Regions from separate parts of the Noviherbaspirillum sp. ST9 genome, predicted to be linked through region 3. Evidence: predicted binding sites of a transcription regulator. Region 3 holds the regulator's gene; each other region holds the start of a gene.
The links. The regulator NrdR, encoded in region 3, represses ribonucleotide reductase genes. The targets are predictions, from matches to a motif close to CACNANATNTNGTG.

Region 1 (4,556 bases), on a different contig from region 3:
TTGCTGAAGAATTTCAGGCGGTCCAGAAAGTGACTCATGGTTTCTCCATACGTGCGCCCTTGTTCGGGCGCCTTTGTTGTAACTACGCTTTGTAACTAATCGGATTGGCTCTGTATCAAGTCTACGTAGCCCCTCTCGTCCTTCCTATTCGCAAGAAGTCGGGCTGGTTCCGGCGATGGAACTAACCCGACTAGTACTTTCGAACTATCTCAGCACGGCATCGGCGCGTTCTTGCGGGAATAGCACCACCAGGTGATGGCGATGCAGGTGACGTAGAACGCGATGAAGGCCCAGAGCGCAGCGGTCGGGCCGCCGGTCATGGCGATCGAGGTGCCGTAGCTCTTCGGGATGAAGAAGGCGCCGTAGGCACCGACTGCCGAGGAGAAACCGAGCACGGCGGCCGCTTCCTTGTTGGCGTCGACGATAGCCTGGGCTTCTGCCCTGGCGCCCTTGCCGGCGGCGGCGCGCTGGCGCTCGGTCATGAAGATCACCGGGATCATGCGGAAAGTGGACGCATTACCGACGCCAGTGCCGGCGAACAGCAGCATGAACATCCAGAAGAAGCCGTGGAAATGACCGGCCGAACCGTTCACGGGCAGGAAATAAATGACACCGACCACCGCCAGGATCATCACGATGAAGGTCCAGAAAGTGACGATGGCGCCGCCGAGCTTGTCGGAGATCCAGCCGCCGGCAACGCGAGCCAGCGCGCCGACGAGCGGTCCGAGGTAGGCATATTGGAGCGGATTGACGTCCGGGAACTGCGACTTGATCAGCATCGGGAAGCCGGCGGAGTAGCCGATGAAGGAACCGAAGGTGCCGATGTACAGCCAGCACATCAGCCAGTTGTGCTTGCGCTTGAAGATGACAGCCTGTTCCGAGAACGAGGCGCTTGCCGAAGCCAGGTCATTCATGCCGAACCAGGCGGCAAAGGTCGTCATGGCGATGAAGGGCACCCAGACGAAGCCGGCGTTCTGCAGCCACATCTGCTTGGTTTCGCCTGCCTTGGTCCAGATCTGCGCTTCGCCGCCGATGGCACCGAAGATGCCTGCGGTGATCACCAGCGGCACCACGAACTGCACCACCGACACGCCGAGGTTGCCGAGGCCGGCGTTCATGCCCAGCGCATAGCCCTTCTGCGCCTTCGGGAAGAAGAAGCTGATGTTGGCCATGGAGGACGCGAAGTTGCCGCCGCCAAAGCCGCACAGGAGCGCCAGCACGAGCATGGTGGGATACCCGGTGTTCGGGTCCTGCACCGCAAAGCCGATGCCGATGGCCGGGATCATCAGCGACGCGGTCGAGATCGTCGTCCACTTGCGGCCGCCGAAGATCGGCACCATGAACGAGTAGAAGACCCGCAGGGTCGCGCCGGACAGCCCGGGCAGCGCCGCCAGCCAGAACAGCTGGTTGGTGCTGTACTGGAATCCAACGTTGGGCAGGTTCACCACCACCACGCTCCATACCATCCAGACGGCGAATGCCAGGAGCAGTGCCGGAATCGAGATCCACAGGTTGCGGTTGGCGGTGGACTTGCCTTTGGAAACCCAGAACGATGGTGTTTCCGGTTCCCAGTGACTGATCAGATATTTACTCACGTTGTTCTCCTCTTATCGAATGCGACAGATGCGACAGCTCAGGCCGCCTTTTTGAGCGGCACGGAAACGTCAGGGGTTTCCCGCTCGGGTTTGAATGAGAAATGCATCCACACCAGCGACACGCAGACCGTGCCGTAGAGCAGCATGAATGCACTGGAACGGACGCCGGTCAGGTCGACCAGCGCACCAAACATGATCGGCAGGATGAAGCCGCCGAGACCGCCGGCCAGGCCGACGACGCCCGACACGGCGCCGATGTTGTGGCTGAAGTCATCCGAGATGAACTTGAAGACGGACGCCTTGCCGATGGCGGTGGCAACACCGACCACGAACAGCAGGGCGGTGAAGAACCAGGCATTGATGCCGATATCGATGCTCATCGGACCGTTGACCGTCTTGACGACCATGCTGGTCTGCGGATAAGACAGCAGGAAGAACGCCACCCAGCACACCCACATCACATACCAGGTCACCTTGTAGGCCCCGTACTTGTCGGAGATCCAGCCGCCCAGCGCGCGCAGCACGCCACCCGGCAGCGAGAAGCAGGCGGCCAGCAAGGCGGCGAGCTTCATGTCGAAGCCGTATTCCGACACGTAGTACTTGGTCATCCACAGCGCCAGCGCGACGTAGCCGCCGAACACGACCGAGTAGTACTGGCAATAGCGCCAGACGCGCGGATCCTTGAGCATGCGCATCTGCGAGATAAAGCTGACGTTGGACGGAATGGTGTGCGACTTGTCGGTGTAGCTGAAGAACCAGAAGACCAGCGCCGTCGTCAGCATGGCGGCCGCATAGACTTTCGGCAGGAACTGCCAGCCGAATGCGGCGATGATGGCCGGCGCAACGAACTTGGTCAGTGCCGAACCGGAGTTGCCCGCGCCGAAAATGCCCATGGCAAGGCCGCGACGCTCCGGCTGGAACCAGCGCGCGACGTAAGGCGTACCGACCGAGAATGAGCCGCCGGCGACGCCGACGAACAGGCCAAGGACAAGGAAGTGCCAGTATTCGGTGGCTTCGCCGATCAGGTAGATCGGGATCACCGTGGACAGCATCAGCATGAACAGCACGATGCGGCCGCCGAACTTGTCGGTCCAGATCCCGAGCGGCACGCGGACCAGCGATCCGGTGAGCACGGGCGTTGCCGCCAGCAGGCCGAACTGTGTTTCATTCAGCCCCAGCTTTGCCTTGATGGGAATGCCAAGAACGGCAAACATCATCCAGACCGCGAAGCAGATGGTGAAGGCGAACGTACTGCTCGCCAGCACCGATATCTGCTTTCCTTTTGAATTACCCTGATTGGCCACGACGCACCTCCCTCGATGATTGACGCGATGTCAGAAGGTTACGTCTGCGCACTTCAAGGCACTATTGGCCGGAGGGGTATCCGGCGAAGGCAGTTGGCTTAGTCCGATCGGTCGAAGGGAATAGGCTGGAACGAGAGGGATAGGTCGAAAGGTGTAGAAAATGCTGGCGGGCGGCGGTAGTCGATCACACAACGCCCGCCTGCGTGAGGCACCGGCCGCCCCCCCAACCCGGCCCAATTTGACCAGGATCAAGGCCGATTTCTACCTAGAAACCTAGCATGGCTTCAGCGTCCCCGAGGCGTGTCCTACCTTATCCAGAGAATGCACCATGTTCAAAACGATTCTTGTTCCCACCGATGGATCCCCGCTGTCCGACAAGGCGATTGAAGCGGCAATCACGTTTGCAAAAGGCGCCGGCAGCAAGGTGATCGGCATTTCGGTCTCCGAGCCGCGCGACTACTCCCATGTCTCGGACGGAATGAGCGTCTCCGACTCCAAACAGGCCTTCCAGGACCGCTGCGCCATCGCGGAAGCGAATGTCGGCAAGATCGCGGCTGCCGCACAAGCCGCCAACGTCCCCTGCGAAACGGTGACCGCTCGTTCAGTCAATCCATACGAGGAAATCATCAAGGCTGCCAAGGATCACCAGTGCGACGTGATCTTCATGGCATCGCATGGCCGCAAGGGCCTGAGCGCATTGTTCGTCGGCAGCGAAACGCAGAAAGTGCTGGCGAATTCGACCATACCGGTCTTGGTTTTCCGCTAACCATCCCTCCCTCGGAACTTGACACGACGACAACGCGCAAGGGAATGCGCCGGGTTATTCCAGATCAAGCAATTTGGAAAAAGGCCATCGCGCGCGTTGAGCGCACTAGATTTAGTCTCTACCATCTCTCGAACCACAAGATATTGTGCTTTTCTGGAGACTAAATGACACCTCGCGCCATTACCTTCCTGACGCATATCGTCAAGCGCGACGGCACTGTAAAGCCGTTTGACCCGAACAAGATTCTCTCCGCGCTGCTGCGCGCCGGCCAGGCCACCGGCGAATTCGGCCACGAGGAAGCCGAGGCCTTGACGCTGCAGGCCGTCATGCAGCGCATCCAGCTCAACAGCGATACCGCCCCGCATATCGAGCAGATCCAGGACGTCGTTGAATCCGTCCTCTTCGACGCTGGCTACCGCAAGACCTTGCGCGCGTATGTCGTCTATCGCGAGCAGCACAAGAAGCTGCGCAGCGACCGCAAGACGCTAGTCGACGTCGAGTCCTCGATCAACGAATACCTGCAGCAGCTCGACTGGCGCGTCAACGCCAACGCCAACCAGGGCTACTCGCTCGGCGGCCTGATCCTGAACGTGTCCGGCAAGGTCATCGCCAACTACTGGCTCAACCATGTGTATCCGCCGGAAGTCGGCGAAGCGCACCGCCAGGCCGACATCCATATCCACGATCTCGACATGCTGGCCGGCTATTGCGCCGGATGGTCGCTGCGCACCCTGCTCAACGAAGGCCTGAACGGCGTGCCCGGCAAGGTCGAATCCGGCCCGCCCAAGCACATGTCCAGCGCCGTCGGCCAGATCGTCAACTTCCTCGGCACGCTACAGAATGAATGGGCGGGCGCGCAGGCGTTCAGCTCCTTCGACACGTACATGGCCG
Region 2 (4,556 bases), on a different contig from region 3:
GCGCCGGCCTGTACGGCGCGGCCTTCTTTGCGGCGATCTTCGTGATCAACCGCCTCGCGGCCAAGTTGATCAAGCAGGAAAACCTGGCAGCCCAGCGCGGGCATGAGCTTCAGGTCCAGGAAGCCATCAACCGGCTGGTGATCGCCGACATGGGGGACGGCATCCTGGTCGTCGGCGCCGACACGGAAGTATTCGCCGGCAATCCGGCCGCCGAGCGGATGCTCGGGTTTGCCATGCCAAATGGCAAGGCGCGCTGGAAGATTACCGACTTCCCGCCGCTGGCGCCGATCGCCGATGCATTCCTGGCGTGGCGGAACCGCCGGGACGACGATGCCGACGCACCCATTTTCGTCATGATCAAACCCGGCGACACGACCAGCAGCATGCCGCGCGACCTGCGGCGTGAACTCGTGACGCACCTGAAGCTGCGTTTCGGGAAGGTCGAGAGCGCCGGCCTGGCCGAGGACCGTTCGGTCATTTTCGTCCAGGACGTGACCGAGATCGAGAACCAGGCGCAGCAGCTCAAGCTTGCCTCCATGGGACGCCTGACGGCCAGCATCGCCCATGAGGTGCGCAATCCGCTTTCCGCCATCGCGCATGCCGCTTCGCTGCTCAAGGAGGACGCAGTCGAGCCGACGCAGGTGCGCCTGCTTAATATTGTCGGGGACAATGTGGTTCGCCTGAACCAGATGATCGAAGACATTCTCAAGCTGTCGCGCAAGGCGCATGCGAACAGCGACCCGCTGGAACTGGAGCCCTTCCTGGAAGAGCTTCTGGACGAATTCCATGAAAGTCACCGCGTGCCGCCAGACATGATCAGGCTGGGGAGCATGGCGGGAATCCGCGTCCGGTTCGACCCGCTGCACCTGCGCGAAGTGGTGGTGAACTTGCTGACCAACGCCCTTCGCTATGCGAGCGGGCGGGATGGCAGTATCCGCCTGGAAGTGGTTTCGCCCCAGGCCAATCGCCTGGAGTTGCACGTGCAGGACGACGGTCCCGCCATCACGCCCGAGGTCAGGTCGCACCTGTTCGAACCCTTCTATACAACGTCCAGCAAGGGAACCGGGCTGGGACTCTACGTGGCGCGTGAATTGTGTTTGAATAACGATGCGATGCTGGATTATGAATACCGCATGTCGATGTCGATCGATGGCGCCGACGAGCCGAGCGGCCGGTTCGTCATCAGCTTTGCCGTCCGTAACTGACTTCGCTGTAAGCTGAAGGAACTGAATCTCCGCCATGACTGCACCCCGTATTCTTGTTGTCGACGACGAGGCCGACCTGCGTGAATTGCTCGACATCACGCTGGTAAAAATGGGCCTGGATGTCGACTGCGCCGAATCCCTGACTGCGGCGCGGGCATGCCTCGCACAGGCGGAATACGCACTCGTCCTGACCGACATGCGCCTGCCGGACGGCATGGGCATCGAGCTGGTGCGCGAAGTTGCCAGTACCTTCCGCAACACGCCAATCGCGGTCATTACCGCTTTCGGTAGCGCCGATAATGCGGTTGCCGCGCTCAAGGCAGGTGCCTTCGACTACCTCTCCAAGCCGGTCGGCCTGGACCAGCTTCGCCTGCTGGTGCAGTCGGCGCTGCGCATGCACAAGATTGAAGGCGGGGCAGGGCCATCGAGCACGCCCGCGGCGGCGGCACGTTCCCGGTTAACAGGGCAGTCTCCGGTCATGCAGGACCTGCGTTCACAGATTGCGCGCCTGGCACGCAGCATGGCGCCGGTATCGATTACCGGCGAGTCGGGCAGTGGCAAGGAACTGGCCGCGCGCGATATCCACGCGCACAGCGCGCGCGCGGACAAACCCTTCATTGCCGTCAACTGCGGCGCCATCCCCGAGGCCCTGATGGAAGCCGAGTTCTTCGGCTATCGCAAGGGTGCCTTCACCGGCGCCAGCGAGGATCGCGACGGCTTTTTCCAGGCGGCCAATGGGGGCACCCTGATGCTCGACGAAGTGGCGGACCTGCCGCTGCAGATGCAGGTCAAGCTGCTGCGCGCCATCCAGGAACGGCGCGTGCGCAAGGTCGGCGCGACGGTCGAGGAGCCGGTCGATGTGCGCGTCATCAGCGCCACGCATCAGAACCTGGCCGAATGTGTCGAAAAGGGTCGTTTCCGCCAGGACCTCTACTATCGGCTGAACGTGATCGAGCTGCGCCTGCCGCCGCTGCGCGAGCGCCTCGACGATATCGGCCTGCTGGCCGACGTGCTTCTCGAGCGTCTCGCACCCGCGGGAGGAAAGGCTGTCTTGTCGCCCGAGGCGCTCGATGCACTGAAGTCCTATGCCTTCCCCGGCAATGTCCGGGAGCTGGAAAACATCCTCGAGCGCGCACTGGCCTTCGCCAATGACGGCGTCATCGAAGTGGCGGACCTGGCGTTGAAATCCTGCCCTGCACCAGTGGAAACCGCGGCTCCGGCCGCGCCGCAACCAGTGCAGGAGGAAAGTCTTCCGGTGCCGCCACCGGAGCCGGTCCCCGCTACACCCCATCGCCCGCAAGTGCTTGCACCGGTCATTCCAGAGGGCGAACTGCCGCACTCGCTGCCGGACTACCTCGACGACGTCGAACGCGAGATCATCCGCCGCGCGCTTGCGAAAACCCACTTCAACCGCACCCAGGCGGCCGAGCTGCTGGGCATCAGCTTCCGCCAGCTGCGCTACCGGATGCAGCGCCTGGACATCCATGAACCGGACACATGATGCAATTCCAACTGGGAGAGGATGGCTGGGCGGCCGATGTGACGCGTTCGCCATCGCCGAATTTCGATGTGCGCGCCGAAGGCGCCGCGGTCAGCCTGCTGGTGATCCACAACATCAGCCTGCCTCCCGGCGAGTTCGGCGGTTCTTATATAGAGGACCTGTTCCTCAACCGGCTGGACTGCGATGCGCATCCGTACTTCGACCAGTTGCGCGCGCTGCGCGTGTCGGCGCACTTCCTCATCCGCCGCGACGGCGCGGTGATCCAGTTCGTGTCGGCCAATGACCGGGCATGGCATGCGGGTGCATCGACATTCTGCGGGCGCGAACGCTGTAACGACTTCTCCATCGGGATCGAACTTGAAGGCACCGACTTCGAGGACTTCGACCCACGCCAGTACGAATCGCTGGCTTCACTCACCCTCGCGCTGTGCGCGCGCTACCCGCTTGCCGATGTTGCAGGACACGAACACATCGCCCCCGGCCGCAAGACCGATCCCGGTCCCTTCTTCGATTGGCCGCATTTCCGCAAGTCCTTGATTCACAAAGGGCAGGGTGCGCAGAGCGCACCACTTCCGCGATTCCCGTTCATGGCAGATTAAAAAAGTCAACGGGCCGCCGGCGTCAAAATTATTGCAGATCAAGTAAAAAAGATATTGCGCTCTCCCAGACCTGACACTAGAATTAGTCTCAGTCGCAACGCATACCACTAGATATAGTGGTGTTGCGATTTCCCATTGAATGGGCTGTTCAGCTTGTACCTCAGTGCAAAGTGTGTTGGCGGGCGAGTCCTGAACAGCTCCGCCCCCGGATGCGCATAGCGATGCCTGTCTTCGACATCGCGCAAGCGCCATCTGCAGTACGTGAACCCCGGCATGACCCGGCGTTCTAATTAATAACCATAAATAAGCAGCTGCATGGCTGCGGGCACCTATAGTCGAAGGAGGCTAGATGCACACGTCCCAGGAAATTTCCATGAAGTCCCCCACCGAGTTCGGTCTGGTCACGCCGCAAGCAGCGACGACCGAAGCTCTGGCAACCCTTTCGGTCAGCCTCGGCGACTACAAGATCATCCGCCGCAATGGCGCGGTCGTCGGCTTCGAGCCGTCGAAGATCTCGATCGCCATGACCAAGGCATTCCTCGCAGTGAACGGCGGCCAGGGTGCCGCCTCCGCGCGAGTGCGCGAGCTGGTCGAGCAGCTTACCTCCGGCGTGGTCGCCGCGCTGGTGCGCCGTCAGCCCGCCGGCGGCACCTTCCATATTGAAGACGTCCAGGACCAGGTCGAACTGGCCCTGATGCGTTCCGGCGAACACGACGTCGCCCGCGCCTACGTGCTCTATCGCGCCAAACGCATGGAAGAACGTGCGCAACAGCAATCCGTCAAGGCCGTCGATGCGCCGCAACTGCACGTCACCGAAAACGGCCAGAGCCGTCCGCTCGACCTGAACCAGGTCCGCAGCCTGATCACCTCCGCCTGCGTCGGCCTCGAAAAACACGTCGACGCCGAAGCGATCCTGGCCGAGACCGTCAAGAACCTGTACGACGGCGTGCCCGTCGAAGAGCTGCACAAGTCCGCCATCCTGGCTGCGCGCGCGCTGATGGAAAAGGACCCGGCCTACAGCAAGGTCACCGCACGCCTCCTGATGCACACCATCCGCAAGGAAGTCTTCGGCCAGGAAGTTGCGCAGGCCGACGCGCAGCAACACTATATTGATTACTTCCCGAAATTCATCAAGAAGGGCATCGCCGCCGACCTGCTCGACGACAAACTGTCCCAGTTCGACCTGAAGAAACTGGCCGACGCCATCCAGCCGGAACGCGACCTGCAGTTCGGCTACCTCGGCCTGCAGAC
Region 3 (4,556 bases):
CGACGAGTGTCACACCATATTCACGCCTGCGTCCGGCACGTAGGGGAATGACTTGCTGCATGCGGGACACCCTCTGCTAAATCGATGCAACCGGAATGACAACACTCGGCGGGAAGCCGGCACCATCCGCCGAATAACTTCCGTCCGGATTCTTCACCTTCCATCCGACCTTTACGACGAACGGGGCGCCGGCGATGCCCGAGCTGCAGTCCCACGTGTATACATGCGCGGCTTCATTCCAGGGATTGCCATCGCGGCAGATGCGCAGGCGCGCAGTGGGAAAGTTTGCGGCCAAGCTCGCTTTCCATTCGTTGATTTCGAAAGCGGCGAACTCGCTGGTCCCGCAACGGGAGAAATGACAGGAGCCATCGGTTGCGGGCGATGTTCCAGGCGACGACGTGTAGTCCACGTCGAACAAGGGTTCTACAGCGTGAGCATATCGTTCGTCAGACATCATGGAGCCGACCGTATCTGCAATATCAGCGGCGAGCAGTAATGCCATCGTCTGGTAGGAAGATTGTTGCGTGGTCCGCGTCGATGCCAGCTGAAGGCCCATCACGCCGACGACACCTGATGACAGGAGAAGAATGGATACCAGGACTTCCGTCATCGAGAAGCCCGCGTGGCGTTTCAACTTCATTTTCATTCTCTCGACCCTACTTATATTGTCTTTTATGCAACATTTTAGACGTGCGAAATCACGATCAGGGAAAAACCGGCTTACTTGGCGGGAGCTTTGCGTTCGCGGCCGACTTCGGCGATCGCGTCCTGGAATTCCGCCACGTCTTCAAAGCTCTTGTAGACGGAGGCAAAGCGAATGTATGCAATTTTGTCGAGGCGCTTGAGCTCGCGCATGACGAGCTCGCCGATATGGCCGGAAATCACTTCCCTTGCACCGGTCGAGAGCAGCTTCTCTTCAATGCGATGGATGGCGTTGTCGACAGCTTCGGCGGATACGGGCCGCTTGCGCAATGCCAGCATGAGGCTGGCGCGCAGTTTGGAGGGGTCGAAATCGGCACGGCTGCCGTTTTTCTTGACGATGACGGGCATCGAGAGCTCGATGCGTTCATAGGTGGTGAAGCGCTTGTCGCAGTGCGCGCAGCGCCGGCGGCGGCGAATGGTGTCCCCTTCCTCCGACACGCGTGTGTCGATGACCTGGGTGTCTTCGTGGTGACAGAAGGGACATTTCATGGCAGTGCCGCAGCCCTATCTAAAAGCGTCCCGTTAAGGGACGCATAAAGTTAGCAATAAAGCAATTCTGTTATCTTTTTGCAAATATCGCCATCCCATGCTTATGGGATGGCGATCAGTGTAGCGCTATTTTCAGGCCTTAAGCGTAGACCGGGAAAGCGTCGGTCAGCGTCTTGACTTCCGCTTTCACGCGCTCAATCGTCGCCGCGTCGTGCGGGTTGTCGAGTACGTCCGCAATCAGGTTGCCGACCTTGATCGCTTCCGCTTCCTTGAAGCCGCGGGTGGTCATGGCCGGGCTGCCGAGGCGGATGCCGGAAGTGACGAACGGCTTCTCCGGATCGTTCGGAATGGCGTTCTTGTTGCAGGTCATGTGCGCGGAGCCGAGGATGGCTTCGGCTTCCTTGCCCGTGATCTTCTTGGCGCGCAGGTCGACCAGCATCACGTGCGATTCGGTGCGGCCGGAAACGATGCGCAGTCCGCGGGAAATCAGGGTTTTCGCGAGCGCGTCGGCATTCTTCACGACCTGCTGCTGGTAAGCCTTGAACTCAGGAGACAGCGCCTCCTTGAACGCCACGGCCTTGCCTGCGATGACGTGCATCAGCGGACCGCCCTGGATACCCGGGAAGATCGCGGAGTTGATGGCCTTTTCATGCTCGGCCTTCATCAGGATGACGCCGCCGCGCGGGCCGCGCAGCGACTTGTGCGTGGTCGAAGTAACGAAGTCGGCAAACGGCACCGGGTTCGGATAGACGCCAGCGGCGATCAGGCCCGCGTAGTGGGCCATGTCGACCATGAAGTAGGCACCGACGTCCTTGGCCACCTTGGCGAACCGCTCGAAGTCGATGCGCAGTGCATAAGCGGATGCGCCGGCGATGATCATCTTCGGCTTCTTTTCGTGCGCGAGGCGTTCCATCGCGTCGTAGTCGATCTCTTCCTTCTCGTTCAGGCCGTAGGAAACAACGTTGAACCACTTGCCCGACATGTTGAGCGCCATGCCGTGGGTCAAGTGGCCGCCTTCGGCGAGGGACATGCCCATGATGGTGTCGCCCGGCTTGAGCATGGCGAAGAACACGCCCTGGTTAGCCTGGGAACCGGAGTTCGGCTGAACGTTGGCGGCTTCCGCGCCGTAGAGTTCCTTCAGGCGGCTGATGGCCAGGGACTCGGCGATATCGACGTACTCGCAGCCGCCGTAGTAACGCTTGCCCGGATAGCCTTCGGCGTACTTGTTGGTGAGCTGGGAACCCTGCGCTTCCATCACGGCGGGCGAGGTGTAGTTCTCGGAAGCGATCAGCTCGATGTGGTCTTGCTGACGCGTGTTTTCCTGCTGGATGGCGGACCAAAGTTCGGGATCGACTTTGGCGATGGTGTGGTCTTTTGCGAACATGAAAAACTCCAATCGATTGCAAATCGGGTTTGCCTGAATCGAATGAGGGCCAATGGGAAATGACAGGCAGCCTCAGTCGTGCATTCCATTTGGGCTGCCCAGGCGAACGGCTATGGATATCTCACGTTCCCCGGTGGATTCCCACCTTTTCGCTGGGGCGCAGCCCCGGCTTCTCGCCAGTTACGTGAGACGAAATGGAGCTAGATTGTAAGATAGCCACCACTTTTCAGCAAGGATCGCCGTTTCGAACGCGTATTCGCTTCCGCGCAGCATGCCGGGCGGATGAAGACAGCCCCTTTCGGCTACAATTTTGGCAACCATCCGCCCGCACGAAAGGAAAACAACATGATCGTCCTGATTACAGGTGCAACCTCCGGTTTTGGCGCAGAAATGGCGCGCAGATTTGCCCAGGCGGGCCATAAGGTCATCGCCACGGGGCGCCGCAAGGAACGCCTGGACGGCCTCGCGGCCGAACTCGGCGCATCGCTTCTGCCCATTGCAATGGACGTAAGCGACAAGGCGTCGATCAATGCCGCGCTTGCGGCGCTCCCCACGGAGTGGAAAGAGATCGATGTCCTCGTCAACAATGCTGGCCTCGCGCTCGGCATTGAACCCGCGCACAGGGCGTCGCTCGAGGAATGGGAAACCATGATCGACACGAACTGCAAGGGCCTGGTCACCATGACGCACGCCGTCCTCCCCGGCATGGTGGCGCGCGGACGCGGCACCGTCATCAACATCGGCTCGGTGGCGGGCACCTACCCCTACCCGGGCGGTAATGTCTATGGCGCGACGAAGGCCTTTGTCGACCAGTTCACGATGAACCTGCGTGCCGACCTCGTCGGCACCGGTGTGCGCGCGACCAATATCGCGCCCGGCCTGTGCGGCGGAACCGAGTTTTCGAATGTCCGCCTGAAGGACGATGCCGCGGCAGCGAAGGTGTACGAAGGCACCGTTCCGCTGACCGCGAAGGACATTGCCGAGTCGGCATACTGGATCGCCACCCTGCCGCCACATGTCAACATCAACTACATCGAGATGATGCCCACGTGCCAGGGTTTCTCCCCCTTCAATATCAAACGAAATATCTGATGAACGAATCCTGCGTAACACGTCGCGGAGAACGGATCCGCCGGCGATGACTTCCGATTTCACCTGGAATATCCGGGTCTACTATGAAGATACCGACGCCGGCGGCGTTGTCTTTTATGCAAATTACCTGAAGTTCTTCGAGCGCGCGCGGACCGAATGGCTCCGCGCCGCCGGGATCGAGCAGCAGCTCCTGACTGTGTCACATCATGTAATGTTCGTGGTCAAAAGCACGGCGGTCGATTATCATGCCCCCGCGAAATTAGATGATGAACTGAAACTCTCCGTCGTTGTCGAACGACTCGGACGCGCCTCCGTGCAATTCATACAAGAAGCCTGGCGCGTCGAGGGAGAGGATCTTCGGCTGCTGGCCAGCGGCCGCATCAAGGTTGGTTGCGTGGACACATCCACATTCCGGCCGAGCCCCATTCCGGACGAAGTACTTGACCGGATAAAGAACACTGGATGAATTTCCTCGCCTCACGACGACTGCCCGCATGCAGCAACTCGTGCCGCGGGACCAATTTGCAAACATTTAACAGAAACACATGACCGTCACCCAAGACCTGTCTTTCATTTCACTCATCAGCAACGCATCCCTCCTGGTGCAGCTGGTCATGGCCCTGCTGCTGCTCGTCTCGATCATGAGCTGGACCTACATTTTCCGGAAGATGTTTGCCATCAAGAGCGCGCAAACGCAGACCGAGGACTTCGAGCGCGCATTCTGGTCGGGGGGTAACCTGAATGCCCTGTACGAGGAAGCGACGTCGAATCGCCGCCGCAGCGGCGGCAAGAGCGGTGCACTGGAGCGCATCTTCGAATCCGGAATGGGCGAGTTCATCAAAGGCAAGGCAACGTTTGCCGGCAAAGGAACGGTCGATCCAGGCAGCAT

Region 1: a site for NrdR is predicted at 3,800-3,813, ahead of ACNOHI_RS12385 (ribonucleoside triphosphate reductase). Genes of this name have one in related genera too.
Region 2: a site for NrdR is predicted at 3,411-3,424, ahead of ACNOHI_RS18305 (ribonucleoside-diphosphate reductase subunit alpha). Genes of this name have one in related genera too.

The regions. Positions count from the first base shown of each region.
Region 1 covers NZ_JBLWFR010000005.1:97,756-102,311, forward strand. The annotation lists gene ACNOHI_RS12365 (nitrate reductase subunit alpha) at 1-38, opposite strand, end outside; gene ACNOHI_RS12370 (NarK family nitrate/nitrite MFS transporter) at 210-1,595, opposite strand; gene ACNOHI_RS12375 (MFS transporter) at 1,634-2,899, opposite strand; gene ACNOHI_RS12380 (universal stress protein) at 3,228-3,665, shown strand; gene ACNOHI_RS12385 (ribonucleoside triphosphate reductase) at 3,830-4,556, shown strand, end outside.
Region 2 covers NZ_JBLWFR010000007.1:355,775-360,330, reverse strand. The annotation lists gene ACNOHI_RS18320 (sensor histidine kinase) at 1-1,205, shown strand, start outside; gene ACNOHI_RS18315 (sigma-54-dependent transcriptional regulator) at 1,240-2,706, shown strand; gene ampD (1,6-anhydro-N-acetylmuramyl-L-alanine amidase AmpD) at 2,703-3,305, shown strand; gene ACNOHI_RS18305 (ribonucleoside-diphosphate reductase subunit alpha) at 3,655-4,556, shown strand, end outside.
Region 3 covers NZ_JBLWFR010000008.1:185,757-190,312, reverse strand. The annotation lists gene ACNOHI_RS19475 (PilW family protein) at 1-61, opposite strand, end outside; gene pilV (type IV pilus modification protein PilV) at 77-640, opposite strand; gene nrdR (transcriptional regulator NrdR) at 721-1,191, opposite strand; gene glyA (serine hydroxymethyltransferase) at 1,331-2,575, opposite strand; ZMP/ZTP riboswitch at 2,665-2,769, opposite strand; gene ACNOHI_RS19455 (SDR family NAD(P)-dependent oxidoreductase) at 2,921-3,667, shown strand; gene ybgC (tol-pal system-associated acyl-CoA thioesterase) at 3,714-4,133, shown strand; gene tolQ (protein TolQ) at 4,213-4,556, shown strand, end outside.